DNA from 2 places in the Streptococcus sp. IMAU 99161 genome. Region 2 is predicted to be linked to the other one. Evidence: predicted binding sites of a transcription regulator. Region 2 holds the regulator's gene; the other holds the start of a gene.
The links. The regulator Rex, encoded in region 2, represses fermentation and respiration genes when NADH is low (regulators of the CRP and FNR family bind a similar motif). The targets are predictions, from matches to a motif close to TTGTGAANTANTTCACAA.

Region 1: the regulator Rex is predicted to act here: its motif matches at 3,647-3,664, upstream of HA044_RS04015 (zinc-dependent alcohol dehydrogenase family protein).

The regions. Positions count from the first base shown of each region.
Region 1 is NZ_JAAPAW010000008.1:49,880-57,544, reverse strand. Features, by position in the region: gene HA044_RS04040 (YhcH/YjgK/YiaL family protein) at 24-482, opposite strand; gene HA044_RS04035 (MurR/RpiR family transcriptional regulator) at 508-1,080, opposite strand; partial or broken gene HA044_RS04030 (type II CAAX prenyl endopeptidase Rce1 family protein) at 1,405-1,623, opposite strand; gene HA044_RS04025 (hypothetical protein) at 1,677-1,850, opposite strand; gene HA044_RS04020 (ABC transporter permease) at 1,997-2,383, opposite strand; gene HA044_RS04015 (zinc-dependent alcohol dehydrogenase family protein) at 2,542-3,594, opposite strand; gene HA044_RS04010 (hypothetical protein) at 3,759-4,082, opposite strand; gene HA044_RS04005 (hypothetical protein) at 4,082-4,387, opposite strand; gene HA044_RS04000 (hypothetical protein) at 4,401-4,967, opposite strand; gene HA044_RS03995 (hypothetical protein) at 5,191-5,802, opposite strand; gene adhE (bifunctional acetaldehyde-CoA/alcohol dehydrogenase) at 5,933-7,665, opposite strand, start outside.
Region 2 is NZ_JAAPAW010000006.1:5,054-12,718, forward strand. Features, by position in the region: gene HA044_RS02310 (GTP pyrophosphokinase family protein) at 1-488, opposite strand, end outside; gene HA044_RS02315 (CYTH domain-containing protein) at 584-1,150, shown strand; gene HA044_RS02320 (ribose-phosphate diphosphokinase) at 1,213-2,169, shown strand; gene HA044_RS02325 (cysteine desulfurase family protein) at 2,179-3,291, shown strand; gene HA044_RS02330 (DUF1831 domain-containing protein) at 3,301-3,648, shown strand; gene HA044_RS02335 (DUF4649 family protein) at 3,651-3,869, shown strand; gene HA044_RS02340 (redox-sensing transcriptional repressor Rex) at 4,004-4,651, shown strand; gene radC (DNA repair protein RadC) at 4,856-5,539, opposite strand; gene HA044_RS02350 (porphobilinogen deaminase) at 5,593-5,871, opposite strand; gene HA044_RS02355 (class A sortase) at 6,031-6,774, opposite strand; gene gyrA (DNA gyrase subunit A) at 6,788-7,665, opposite strand, start outside.

The sequences.
Region 1 (7,665 bases), on a different contig from region 2:
ACATTTTTCATATGAAGTTCATTTTATTTTTCCTCGTTTAAAACTTTGATAACAAGTTTTTTAACAGTTTCATCATTGCAATGAATCTTTGGTTGGTGAAGATCTTCTTCAAAAGTCACCAACATATTCCCTGGAAGCAATTCAACAATTTGATAGTCTTTGCTATCGTAAAAAGCAATATCCTTCTCTTCGCTAAAAGGTATACGTGACTGAGCACGAACTGGGGAAGTTACTGCCATTTTTTCTGTATTTTCAACAACAATATGAATATCTAAATATTTCTTATGAGTTTCAAAAATATCTCCTGGAACTCCATCAGCTAGATAAGTCATACAATTTGCAAAAACATTTTCCCCGTCAATATCAATTTTTCCATCAACTAAATCTGTCAAATTTGTATTTTCTAAAAAATCACAGACTTTTGAAAAATGTTTATTGACAGAAGCATATCGTCTAAAATCAGATTGTTCAGAAATAATCATATTATTTTCTCTTTTCTATTAGTGACTAGTGACGAACTTCCCAACTTGAATTCGCTTTAATTTCTGAAATATCATGAATCGTTGTATATTTAGGTGCAGATATTTTATTTTCAGTAAGAACAGAACTTCCTTTACCATAAAGATATACACGCTCAGCAGTTTCTATCATCTCAGCAATACGCTCAAGTTGAACTTCATCAAGAACCGTGTAAGTTTTTCTCAACATTTCTTCATAGTCGGATAAAACTTTTTCTGTAGCCTCTGTATACAATGCTAACTTTTCTTTCTCACGAATCATCTCTTGGTATTTGAAAATGAATTGTCTAAAACCTTTAAAACCACATTTTTTCGCAAATCGAGTCAATGTTGCTTTGGATACATTAAGGCATTCGCACAATGCCTCACATGAATAATTATTCAGAGGTTGCTGTTTTAAAAAGAATATAGCAATGTCTTTTTCAGCATATGCCATATTTGGTAAGTTAGCTTCTATCATTGGAATTAGTTCTTTTTGCAGTAACATATGAGCTTCTTTATTGAAGTAAACGTTTACATTCTTTATTTTAACACTTATTTCTTTTTTTTCAATATTTTTCATGATTTAGAAAGTAGTTTCTAATTTCTTTCATTTTATAACAGAACAACAAATATAAAAATATAACAATTTTTTATTCTTTTTATTTGTATTTTATGTCTTGCAAGAACATTTGTCGACATCAATATGTTCATATATACCTATTTTATTAATTTTTATTTTGATTTTATTATTTCTTTCGGAATTTCTATACAACATTTTATTTCTAAAAAAATAGAAAAAATGTTCCTAGTTTCTTTATTTTATGCTGTTAATACATTTTTGTTTCCGAATTAAAAATAATCCTATAAAAACTACTGATTTATGAGATAAATCAGATCACCTATTTTAAAAAAGCATCAAACTATAAACTAGTAGGTTCCACACTAAATGTAGCCCCATACTGCCCCATAAGTCCGATTTGTAGCGTACAAGCCCTAAAAACATCCCAAGTGAAGCATATAAACACCAAGCTAGAATGCTTCCTGGATGATGTGCTAAGGCAAATAAAACACTTGTCAAAGCAACTCGAATATTTAATTTTCTAACCAAGTTCCATAAAATTTTAGGTAATTTGTAATACCGTTCTGAAGTTTGGTATTGATTTGCGGTAATTCGTTTCATAGCGCGCCTCCAAGTTCTTTGAGTGTTAAATCTCCACTTGATTCCAAGCGAACCAAGCCACTTTTTTCCAATTCAGCCATAAGAGATATGGCCTCGACAATATCTATTCCCATTTCACGTACTAAAAATGAAATGACAATATAGCGTGATGATTGTAATTCTTTTGTCATTTTCCCTCCTGAAAATAAAAAAGGAGAACAATATTCAATTGTTCTCCAAAATAATTTTATTAAAAAGAAAAACCCTGCCAAATTAATTTTTCTGATTCTTCTAAAGAAGTATTTCTACTCTATAATACTGAGACCATCTCATCTACCTAGCCCATCTTTTTAGTCGCTTTTTCCTTTACGACAAACACAAAAGCAATAGAGCCGACAACGGCACCAAGCAAGATCCAATAGAGCGCATCTGACGAAACAATTGGCCCTGACAAGAGACCAGCTAAGATAAAGAGATCGATATACAGTCTGGTATCGCGATAGAAGGTCCAGTTAAAATGGTAGCTACCTTCTGGATACTGACGTGTCGATACAGGCGGTTGAAAAACCTGAAGCAGGAGCAAAATCCCTACAAATGCAAGATAAGTTAGACTAATAACCGAAAGCGGTGTCTGCATCATCAACGTCACAGCCACCAAAAGCAAGACCAAGATCCAGAAATGAAAGTCCATCCAGAATTCACGATGATAATGAAACCATTTCATAAGATCACACCTTTCTTTTATTGTAATCGTTTTCTAAACTTATATTATAAGATAAAGAACTTTTTTTGCAAGGTAAAAGCGGTTAGTTAGGGCTGAAAATAGGACCAGAATATCTCTGGCCCTTCTAAAAAAACTATGAACAAAGAGTAACTCCCACCTTATTGACTGATGTCATTTTCGATAATCACCTTGAGGGCATTGTTTTCACCCGCATGTTTAAAGACATCATAGGCCTTTTCGACTTCTGAGAGTTTGAAGTGGTGGGTGATGAGCTTGGTTGCATCGATCTTACCAGATTTTAAGACATTCAGCAGCATTTCAGTGGTGTTGGCATTAACAAGACCGGTGTTGAGGGTAATGTTCTTGATCCACAATTCGTCCAAATTGAAGCTAACCGGTTTTCCGTGAACACCGACGTTGGCAATATGACCACCGACAGAGATGACGTTTTGGCAGACATCAAATGTAGCAGGATAACCTACACATTCCATAGAAATATCAACCCCACGGCCGTCCGTCACTTCATTGATAAAGGCCTTGATTTCCGCAATATCGCTTGAGCAGATGGTGTGAGTAGCCCCGAATTTCTTAGCTGCTTCAAGACGAGATTCAGATAAGTCCACCATGATAATCGTAGCAGGTGAGAAGAACTGAACGGTCAAGAGAGCCGCAAGGCCAATTGGACCAGCTCCAACGATACAGACATTATCGCCTGGTTTTACATGAGATGGGAGGACCCCAATTTCATAAGAGGTTGGGAGAATATCTGAGAGCATGACCAAGGCTTCGTCATCCACCGTTTCAGGCGCATGATAAAGACTGCCATCCGCATGTGGAATATGCACATATTCTGCTTGGGTTCCGTTGATCAAGTGACCCAAAATCCAACCACCATCTTCACAGTGAGAAGGCAGACTACGTTTACAGTAGTAGCAGGTGTTACAAGCTGTGACACAAGAGATAATGACCTTGTCGCCCACCTTGAAGTTAGTAACCGCATCGCCGACTTCTTCGACAATTCCGATCCCTTCGTGACCTAGAATCGTGCCTTCCTTACAGGCAGGAACATCTCCTCCTAGGATGTGAAGGTCTGTCCCACAGATGGTTGTTTTTAAGACACGTACAATCGCATCCGTTGGGTTTTTGATTTCTGGTTTTGGTTGGTCGATTAGTTGCAGATTGCCCGCAGATACATAGGTTGCAGCTTTCATAAGCGACTCCTTTTCTTTGTTGGTTTGATAAACCATTTTATTTTTGTTTTATTTGTGAATATTATAACATAATAAGTAAGCGCTTGCAACGGGCTGTGGCCATATTTTTAAAAGTGTTTTGAGCAAAATAAAACATCCCTCTTATTCTCTATCAGAGGAATGTTTTAATCACCTTGTTCTAATTGTTGGCGCTGCTTATAGTACTCTTGCTGCTCGCGTTCGCGTTCTTCTTCTAAGCGCTCTTCATAGCGTTTGAGTTCTGCCTCAAACTCTTCTTGCAAGGCAAATAAACGCTCCAAGCCACTTTGAGCTTCCGCACTTGGGGCTTGAAAATGCAGAGCACTCAGCCAGTCTACTAAATTTTCTGTGTGTTGGCGGACATCCATACGCATATCCGCATAATCCCACTCCAACTCACTCAGCTTTTGATTGAAGCGGTGATGTCGATCTTCTAGCTGTTCTAATTCATTATTTCCTGAATGGTACATCACATACCTCCTTTAATCGGACTCATGAAAATCGGCTTTTTCACTGATTTCAGTGCAGTTTCTGCCGCGTCCGCTGCTCCTCCTGTAAATCCATCTTTCAAATCATTAACTAGGGTCGTTGTGGCAAAAGTGCGCATCTTTTCGGATTGACCGCTCAAAGTCACCTGCAAACTCATCCCTTCCAACATCATCAAGGCTTTTTGCGTTGCAATCAAACTCCGAATTGCAATCCGCTCTTGCTCCTTTTTAATCTCTCGATGGAGCTCCTCAATGCGTTCTCTATCCTCTCCCAGGATTTCTAACATCTTTTTCTCCTACTTATGAAAAATCAAAGGCCGCTGCTTGTCCCTTGTCCAAGTCCACCAATTGGGCTGATGCAGCCTCTAGTTGCCCTGCCAGATCTGACAGACGTGTCGAGTAGGCCCTTGCTTGAGCCAGGTTTTCCGCCTCGACCGCTTGGTCCCAGCAAGTATCCATGGAGAACTCTCCTAATAGTTGCTCCACTTCTGCGTCTGTTAAAAATTGGGCCATGCTGTGGGCCATTTGAGACACCTCCGCAACCTTATGGGAAACCGTATCCTTGGCCACTTCTAGCTGATCTTTGAGCTCGGCCTCAAAGACCGTCGCTTGCGCTGAAGCATTTTGCGCTACTGCCAGTACCAATTCCTCTCGCAATTGAATGGTCTGGGTCCCAGACGCACTCGCTAGTTGCTGATGGAGGCTAGGAATGCTAGACGCATCCTCAGGTGTCCCCTGCCCATGCAGAGAAACAACCGAGGCAGATGATGGAGTTTCTGATCTAGGTGCTTGTTGATCCCTTTGTGGCATCTCAATAATTTTCTGCGCCTGGTCTTGCATCCCTTGTATTTCATCTTCTAACTCCATTTGAGATAGCCTCCTTTCTTGGTTCATTTTATGGTCCACAGATCCTAAACTTCCTTGCCTCATCAGTAGAAGCAAATTCACACACTATAGGGTAACATAAATTAGCTCGTAATGCTATAAAAATTTCAAAAAATAGTTAAAAAAAACAGCGCTTGATGAAAAAAAATTGAATTTGAGCCTCGTATTCCTAAAAAATAAAAGGAAAAACTTAACTTTTTTAGCGTCATTTATTATAGTCTCCTTCTTGGATCTCTAAGTTATAAACAACCTTCGCTTCTGGGCTACCGCTTTTATTTTTATTCACCCCAACTAACTGCCCAGCATCCGTTAGGACCTTTAGACTCGTATCAATTCCTTCATCCTCTTTCACCTTTGCATCTTCTGGTAGTTTCTCTTCATTCGAAACGTCAATTGCTTCTCCTGTTTTTGAATTATCTAAGAAGATGACCTCTTTATGATTCATCCCAAAATCAAATTCAACTCCCTGGTGGAAGCCATAGCGGAGCATGGGCTCTCCTTTTGCATCCCGCCCTAGATAAGCTTTGTTTCCATGCCAGTCATAGACAACCGGAACCACATTCACTCGTAAAGGATCCCCAGATTTCAAACCTCCGTCAAAGATAATCGGAGAAAATTCAATTTTACCGATACCTGTGAAATTTTCCTTTACGTACAATGCCGTTTGTTCTTCCAATAGACGGAAAGAATGTTTAAAAATGCTCTCCTCTTCATAGGTCAAGCCTTGGGCTGTTCGATGAGGGTTCTTCAGCCAGATCACCCCTACACCCAGAATGACGACGATCACTAAAAGGATTCCTATAATCTTTTTTCTCATCTTTGCCTTCTTTGTTCTAGTTCTTTTCTTATACCCTATCATAAAATCAAGGGAATTGCGAACTCAAAGCAAAAAATCCCCCACTCTTTCAAGTGAGGGGGCTGATAAACATCAGTTGTTCGTCGGCGTCTTATTTACGACGTCCTGGACGTTCCTTGTAACCATAGTAAGCATCTTCGATAATTTCTTGCATATGGTCTACCATTGGAAGACGTGGGTTAGCTGGTGAACATTGATCTTCATAAGCGAGGAAGGCCAATTCACGAGAATGTTTCTTCCATTCTTTTTCGTTGATTCCTTGTGCCTTGAAGTTCATTTGGATACCACAGCGTTCACCAAGTTCATATACAGCTTTTGCGTAAGCTTCAACAGCTTCCTCTGGTGTAGAGCATGGAAGTCCTAACATACGAGCAATGTCTTGGTATTTTTCATCTGCACGGTAGTAGTTGTACTTAGGCCATGTCGCAGTCTTGGCTGGGCGTGTACCGTTGTAACGGATCACGTATGGAAGCAAGATGGCATTGGTCCGTCCGTGAATGGTGTGGAATTGCGCACCAATCTTGTGGGCCATGGAGTGAGAAATACCGAGGAAGGCATTGGCGAAGGCCATACCTGCGATCGTAGAGGCATTGTGCATCTTTTCGCGGGCATCGTAGTTGGCTGTTTTCACAGATTCTTCCAAGTTTTCAAAGACCAGTTTAATAGCTTGAAGGGCAAGACCATCGGTAAAGTCGCTAGCCATTTGAGAGACATAAGCTTCTGTCGCGTGGGTCAAGACGTCCATACCAGTGTCTGCTGCAACCGATCCTGGAACAGTCAAGACAAGAGATGGGTCCACAATCGCCACTGTTGGTGTCAATGAGTAGTCAGCGATTGGGTATTTGCGGTTATTGGCTTTATCAGAGATAACGGCAAATGGTGTAACTTCTGATCCAGTACCAGATGTTGTTGGGATGGCGATGAATTTTGTCTTCTTACCAAGCAATGGGAATTTGAAGGCACGTTTACGGATATCCATGAATTTTTGAATCAAATCGTGGAAGTCCACTTCTGGTTGTTCATAGAAGAGCCACATAACCTTAGCCGCATCCATTGGAGAACCACCACCAAGAGCGATGATCGTATCTGGCTTGAAGGTCCGCATGATCTCCGTACCACGTTCAACCGTTGTGATATCTGGATCAGGTTCAACATCCGCAAAGATTTGGTAAACCACCTTGTTGCGGCGAAGGTCTAATTGTTCAATAATGCGATCCAAGAAACCAAGTTCTACCATCGCATGGTCTGTCACGATCATGACACGTTCTACATCACGACATTTTTGTAAGTATTCAATTGATCCACGTTCGAAGTATGTCTTCGAAGGAAGTTTCATCCATTGCATGTTATTTCTCCGGCGTCCGACTTTTTTGATATTCAAGAGGTTTACTGCGCTTACGTTATCACCAACTGAGTTGTGTCCATATGAACCACAACCAAGAGTCAATGATGGCAAGAAGGCATTGTATACGTCCCCGATACCACCAAAAGTAGAAGGAGAGTTCCAAATCACACGGATGGCTTTGACTGCTTTCCCAAATTCTTTAGCCAGATCAGCATCTGCAGTATGGATGGCAGCAGAGTGACCCAGACCGTTGAATTCAACCATTTGACGAGCTTTGTCAATTCCATCTTCACGGCTGTCTGCTTTCAAAACAGCGATGACTGGAGACAATTTTTCACGAGTCAATGGTTCTTTTGGACCAACTTCTTTCACTTCTGCAGCAAGGATATTGGTACCTTCTGGGACAGAGAAGCCAGCTTGTTCAGCGATCCATGCTGCTGGTTTCCCAACGATGTCCGCATTCAATTTTGCACCCGCAC
Region 2 (7,665 bases):
CCTTTATATTTATAATTTAGCGAATGTTCGATTGTTGCCCAAAAATTCATGGACAAGGTCCGAATTTGAATCTCTGCTAAGATGGTTTCATTTCCATCGATGGTATCAACGGGGTACTCTACTACCACATGGTAGCTTCTATAACCACTGGATTTTTTGTGGCGAATATAGTCCCGCTCTTGGATCACACGCATATCCTGCCGATGTCGCAAGACCTCCAAAACCTCATCCACATCGTCCACAAACTGGACCATGATCCGAAGCCCCGCTATATCTTGCATATCCTGGGCCAGATTTTCTTCTGAAATACTTCTTCGAACCATCTTTTCGCGGATACTCTCGATGGGTTTTACACGGCCTGTGACAAACTCGATGGGTGAATGCTTTTGTTGCTTCCGGTATTGTTTGCGAATTCCCCGAAGTTTAATTTTTAATTCCCCAACAGCTTGGATATAGGGGTCTAAGAAATTTTCCCAATCAATTGCCATCCTACCACCTTGTATTCTGAAACGTTTTTGTATACAATAAACACATCTCTTATTATATCATGAATCGCTACCAAAAAAAAGCAAAGGATGACAAAATGAACCATTTAGAAATTGAATACAAAACCATGTTAGACAAGGATGAATACCAATCCCTTCTTCCACTCTTTACTGACACTCAAGAGGTCGTCCAAACCAATCACTATATCGACACTCCAAATCAGCTCATCCGCAAAAAAAAGATGGCACTCCGAGTTCGGACCTTTGCAAGCACAGCTGAACTCACCCTAAAGGTACCTGAGACAGTCGGGCACTTCGAATACAATCAAGATCTGAGTCCAGAAGAAACCCAGTCTATCCTACAGCATCAAGCCTTACCAGATGGTGAAATTAAGGAATTGTTATCTTCCAAAAAGATCCCACTTGAGAAACTGGCCGTCTGGGGAAGTCTCACGACCAAACGCTTGGAAAAAGAGACAGAAGCAGGCCTAGTCGCACTAGACTACAGTACTTATCTGGACACAGCAGACTATGAATTGGAAATCGAGGTAGAGACAGCTGAAGAGGAAGCAAATTTTCAACAATTCATAAAGGACCACGGTATCAGCTACAAACCCGCTAAAAGTAAAATCGCAAGATTGGCACAAAGGTTGTTAAATAGCTGAAATTATCACAATTTTTTGCTAAAATAGTGCTAAGATTAAATTCTAAAAGAGGTTGGAATCACATGTCAGATAAAAAAAATATGAAACTCTTCTCTCTCAATTCAAATCCAGGCATTGCGCAGAAAATAGCGAAACACGCTGGCGTTCCACTTGGAAAAATTTCTTCACGCCAATTTTCTGATGGAGAAATCCAAGTCAATATTGAAGAAAGTGTTCGTGGATACGATATCTATATCATTCAATCAACGAGCTATCCCGTTAACAATCACTTAATGGAACTCTTGATCATGGTTGATGCTTGTCAACGGGCTAGTGCCAATACGGTCAATGTGGTCATGCCTTATTTTGGCTACGCCCGTCAAGACCGTACTGCTGCTCCTCGTGAACCAATCACAGCTAAATTGGTTGCGAATATGTTGGTCAAAGCCGGTGTGGATCGTGTCGTAACACTGGACCTTCACGCTGTTCAGGTCCAAGGGTTCTTTGATATCGCAGTAGACAACCTCTATACCATCCCACTCTTTGCGGAACACTATATTAACAAAGGATTAACTGGCTCCGATGTCGTCGTTGTTAGTCCAAAGAATTCCGGTGTTAAACGCGCTCGTAGTTTAGCCGAATACTTGGACTCTCCAATCGCTATTATCGATTACGAACAAGATGATGCCAACCGTGATTATGGCTATATCATTGGAGATGTCAAGGGTAAGAAGGCCATCTTGATTGATGATATTTTAAACACTGGTAAAACCTTCTCAGAATCATCTAAAATCGTTCAACGAGAGGGAGCAACTGAGATTTATGCCGTCTCTAGCCATGGTTTATTTGTCAAGGGAGCTGCAGAGTTATTAGACCAATCTCCAATCAAAGAAATCTTGGTAACAGATTCGGTTGCTACCAAAGAAAAGACTCCTAAAAATGTGAACTATCTGACAGCCAGCGAATTAATTGCTGAAGCAATTGTTCGTATCCAAGAAAGAAAACCGGTTAGTCCACTTTTTGCCTACCATAAGAAATAAGGTCCTCATTTGATATACTTTGATAATGCAGCAACGACGCCTCTCTTGCCTGAAGTCATCACCAAAATGACTGAAACCATGCAATCGACATATGGAAACCCTTCTAGCCTCCATGCCCATGGTCGAATGGCTAAAAAACTCCTCAGAGAAGCGCGTGAGCAAATTGCTCAAGCTCTCCAAACCCTTCCCAATCGCATTCTCTTCACTTCAGGTGGATCAGAAAGTAATAATACAGTTCTAAAAGGCTACTGTCTCAAACACCAAGATCAAGGCAAGCATATCATTACGACTGCTCTTGAGCACCATGCTGTCTTAGAGCCTCTTGAATACCTTGTCGAACGTTTTGGATTCGAGGTAACGATCATTCAACCAAGAGATGGTCGCATACAGGTCGATGATCTCAAGGCAGCCCTGAGACCTGATACCATCCTTGTCTCGACCATGTATGCCAATAATGAGACAGGTGATCTCTTACCCATCAAAGAAATCGGCCAACTTTTAAAAAACCATCCTGCAGCCTTTCACGTCGATGCCGTTCAAGCAATTGGCAAGGTCCCTGTCTATCCTGAAGAGCTGGGAATCGATTTCCTCAGTGCTTCAGCTCATAAGTTTCATGGACCAAAGGGGGTCGGTTTTCTTTATGCAGCGACTCCAGATTTTGATCAACTGTTACACGGTGGCGATCAAGAGAATAAAATGAGAGCCAGCACCGAAAATCTTATTTCCATCGTCGGAATGGCTGAGGCACTTCATCAGGCTAGTCTTCATCAAGAAGAAAACTTCCGCCAGGTTCAAAAACTCGGACAAGAACTAGTCAATGGTTTAGCAACCTACGACTACTACGTAAACGCTTGTGATGACCACCTTCCCTTTGTATGGAACCTTGGCTTTCCAGGTGTGCAAAATGACATCTTACTCATGCGACTGGATCTAGCGGGTATCTCTGTATCCACTGGTTCTGCTTGCACTGCTGGGACCGTACAACCCAGCCATGTTTTAGAAGCCCTCTATGGCGCTGATAGTCCTCGTCTAAAAGAATCCCTGAGGATTAGTTTTTCAGAACTCAATACCACTGAGGAAGTTCAAACCTTCCTCGCAAGTCTTAAAGAAATTTTATCATAGGAGAACAATATGGCATTTGGAACTACTGTTTCATTAAAAGACTGTAAATATACCTATCGTCTTCATCCCAATGTAAAGAAATACACCCTTCGCGACAACACTTTTGCTGTCACAAAAGTCGGTAATTTCGAATTAAATCGTTTACTTGAGGCTGTCCCCAACAGCGGTGATGGATTTTTACTCAAAATCATTTTTAATAAAGACCTCTCAGGCTTCAAAATTAACATCACTGATAAGTCTGGGCTTCGCCTAGTCAACATCTTTAAAGATTCAAAAAATGACATCATCCAACAAAAATTTTATTTCTTAATGGATAGTCTCGTTGAAAGAGAAATTTTCGATAAAATCGAGGTTTAAAAATGGTTACTTTAACTTATATAGATGCTTATCAAGTGGAACGTACCACTACTTACACCGATCTTGCAGCCTGTATTCTTGATTTTTCAGGCTGTGTGACCCTTCCGGACACCTACAACGTTACGTCCATTCACTACAAGGGAAAAAGACTTCCTTATACTGGAAAAATAGACGGCCTCTACAACTTTCTAAAGAAGATTGAACAAGACGAAAGAGCCTAAACAGTTGCTACAAACAGAAAATTCTTTGTTTGTAGTAACTGTTTTCTTTTGGTAAAAAAATAGAGAAAAATCGGTTTAGATAGTTGATTTTTTCACAATCTTCCTATACAATAAAGGGGAAAGGTTGTGATATTGTGAAACATGATAAAAATACACCAATTCCACGCGCAACAGCAAAACGCTTATCCCTTTATTACCGCATTTTCAAGCGCTTCAACTCCGAAAAAATAGAGAAAGCTAATTCCAAGCAAATCGCAGATGCTATCGGAATTGACTCAGCGACAGTTCGTCGAGACTTCTCTTATTTTGGCGAATTGGGAAGACGGGGCTTCGGATATGATGTTAAAAAGCTAATGAACTTTTTTGCAGATCTTTTAAATGATAATGCGATTACCAACGTAGCCATTGTTGGGATCGGCAATATGGGAAGTGCGCTTCTTAACTACCGCTTCCACGAGCGAAACAAAATGAAAATTGTCATGGCTTTTGATGTAGATGACCACGAACTGGTTGATACCAAAAGTAAGGATGGAATTCCCATTTACGGAATTTCTTCAATCAAAGAAAAATTAAAACAAGAAGGAATCCAGACAGCTATTTTGACCGTTCCTAGTGTCAAGGCGCAAGAAGTGGCAAGCCTCCTTGTCGATGCTGGTATCAAGGGTATTTTAAGCTTTTCACCGGTTCATTTATCCCTCCCAAAAAGTGTTGTCGTTCAATATGTGGACCTAACCAGTGAGTTGCAAACCCTTCTTTATTTCATGAGAAAAAACGAAGAATAACAAGAACAGCTTTAGTAAAAAAAGAGTGTGGGACAGAAATCGGTAATTCGTTAGAATTCGATTTCGTCATCCCACCTCCGCACAGTTGAGTAGGGCTGTAAAAGCTGATGAAATCCGCGTAGTAGAGCAGCCCACTCAACCACTGCGTCTTGCTCTACAATCCAAAGAAAATTAAGAGGCTAGGACTTTTGTCCCAGCCTTTTTTTATACTAAGAGATCAGTCTCTTCACGGTAACTGTAATAGTTATCTTCCGAAACAATCAAATGATCCAACAAGGTTAAACCCATCACATCACAGGCTTCTATGACACGATTGGTGACCTCATCATCATTTTTACTCGGAAATACTGCACCAGATGGATGATTGTGAGCTAGAATGATAGAGGTAGCCATATGCTTTAAGGCATAGTGGAGAATTTCGCGCGGTTCTGCGATACTACGATTGACCGTTCCGATAAAGATAGTCTGTTGGTGAATAATCTCATTTTGTGTATTCAAATAGAGTGCTACTAGATGCTCCTGCTTCTTATGGCCAATTTCCTGTTGAATTTTATGGGCCAATTTTTGACTGCTCATGATCTGTTCTGAACTCATCAACTGATCTTTGTGAATCCGTCTTCCTAACTCGATAACCGCTTGCAGTTCAATTGCCTTGACACGACCAATTCCTGAGATTTCCTGCAACTCTTCTAAGGTCAAATTCCCCAGCTCTTTTAAACTATTCACAGACGTCAAGAGGTTTTGGGCAATCTCATAGACACTTTTTTGTTTATTTCCAGTCCTCAGTAGAATAGATACCAGCTCCTGGTGACTTAACTTCTCAACTCCCTCTGAGACCAAACGTTCTCTAGGAAGCAAAGATGGTTCAATAAATGAAATTTCGTACATAATTTCCTCCTCACTTATTAATTCGTAATCAAAAGAGAAAATCATGTATTTCTTTACTGACAAGATATTTCTTGCTTCAAATCATCCAATACTAGCACTTGGTCTTTCTTAAACCAAATTTGGTATCCGCTCTGTACTTGCTCCAGTTCTTTTAAAAATGTTTGAATCTCAGAACGCATCAAATACTCTTGGTGCTGAGGAATCGCCTCTAGTGCCTGATAAAGCTGCTCGACTTCATAAATGCCTTTTGTAATTAAACCATTTCGTGGAAAATCATTGACTAAAAGTTTGTAAAAATGATGTAAGAGATGATAAATCCGATCCTTGGTCACAATTTTTCCTCCTTATCCTGCCTTACCACCTAGTATTATACCTTGAATTTCACACAGAAGTATGACAAGTCTCTTACATTATGTTACCAGTCTCTTACATTTTTACAGTTTTCATTCATAAAAATAGAAGCCTAGGCCTTGCCTTAAGCTTCTATTTCCTTAAAGTTGCATTTGATTGTAGGATTTCCCAAAGGAATCCAAGATATCTTTTGGAGCCTTGTCATAGTCAACGGAGGTTTCCAAACTCCCTTTGACAATCGTACGATAAGTTGCTGCAGCATCCTCACAAGTTACTAGCGTAATTTCATTGACACCTTCACGGTCTTGGATTACATCCACACGATCAGGGGTCACCGTCTCAACAGACGAGATGACATAGGTATAAATCTTTTCCTTATCCGTGATGTAGATCTTCATGCCAGCCTTGGCTTTTTCCAAAGGTGAGAATAACATAGCATTAGCACCAGTCAAACCAAAGACATGGTGACTGGCAAGTGAATAATTGCCTTTCCCCATGACTTGGGTTTCCTTCATGGTCCCTGCGCCATAATATAGGGCAACGTTTTCGAGTCCCTTAAAGATGGGAAGATTCATGTTTAATTCAGGAATCGAAATTCCACCAATAACAGGAAGCTTCTGAGCCTGCCATTGAGCATTGATCACTGCTTCAGTCGACAAAGACTGCACATGCTGAAAATCAAAACTCGTCTTTACTTTCTTATTTTTATCTAGGGTCTTTTTATCAACCTTGCTCACCTGGTATTGATTGGTGTGCCAAACCATGATCATATTTCGGATCGGTGCATTAAAGATCAATAATAGTGAGAGGATAATCAAGAGCGTTGCAACAACATTGATAAGAGTATTGCGTAAACTCTTTTTCTTTTTTCTTTTGCGTGACATTCTGTCCCCTTATCTATTCGTTTTCTTCTACTATTTCTTCGTCTTTTTCATCTGCCTGAACTGTTGTAAAGGTCACAATCTTAGCATCCTGATCCAGTCGCATCACTTTCACACCCTGAGTAGAACGACCAGTTTGAGAAATATTAGCCACACCCGTCCGAATCATCACACCAGTATTGGTTATAATCATAAGGTCTTCATTGCCTTCAACAGTCATGAGACCTGCGAGAGCACCATTTTTCTCTGTAATGTTGGCTGTCTTAATTCCCTTACCACCACGACCTTTGGTTGGGTATTCACTTGCCATTGTCCGCTTACCATACCCTTTTTCAGTGATGATCAACACTTCATCTTGGTCCGTAATCACGCTAGCACCGACAACCTGGTCTCCATCACGAAGATTCACTCCACGAACCCCAGTGGCTGTCCGGCCCATATTCCGAACGACCGATTCATTAAAGCGAACAGAATAGCCATACTTGGTACCGATGATAACGTCTGTATCTCCATCAGTAAGGAAGACATTGATCAATTCATCATCATCTCTTAGATTTAAGGCTTTCAGTCCATTTTGACGGATATTTGAAAACTCTGCTACATTGGTCCGTTTCACCAAACCTTGTCGCGTCGTAAAGAAGAGATAAGCCTCATCACTTCGATCTTGCTCAACATTGATAATGGTTTGAATGGACTCTCCTTCGTCCAGTTTCAAAAGATTGACAATCGGTAAGCCTTTGGCTGTACGTCCATATTCTGGGATTTCATAGCCTTTCAGACGATAGACACGTCCCTTATTGGTAAAGAAGAGCAGATGGTCGTGGGTGCTAGTTGATACCAGTTCACGGACAAAATCATCATCTTTTACACCCGTTCCTTGAACACCACGTCCCC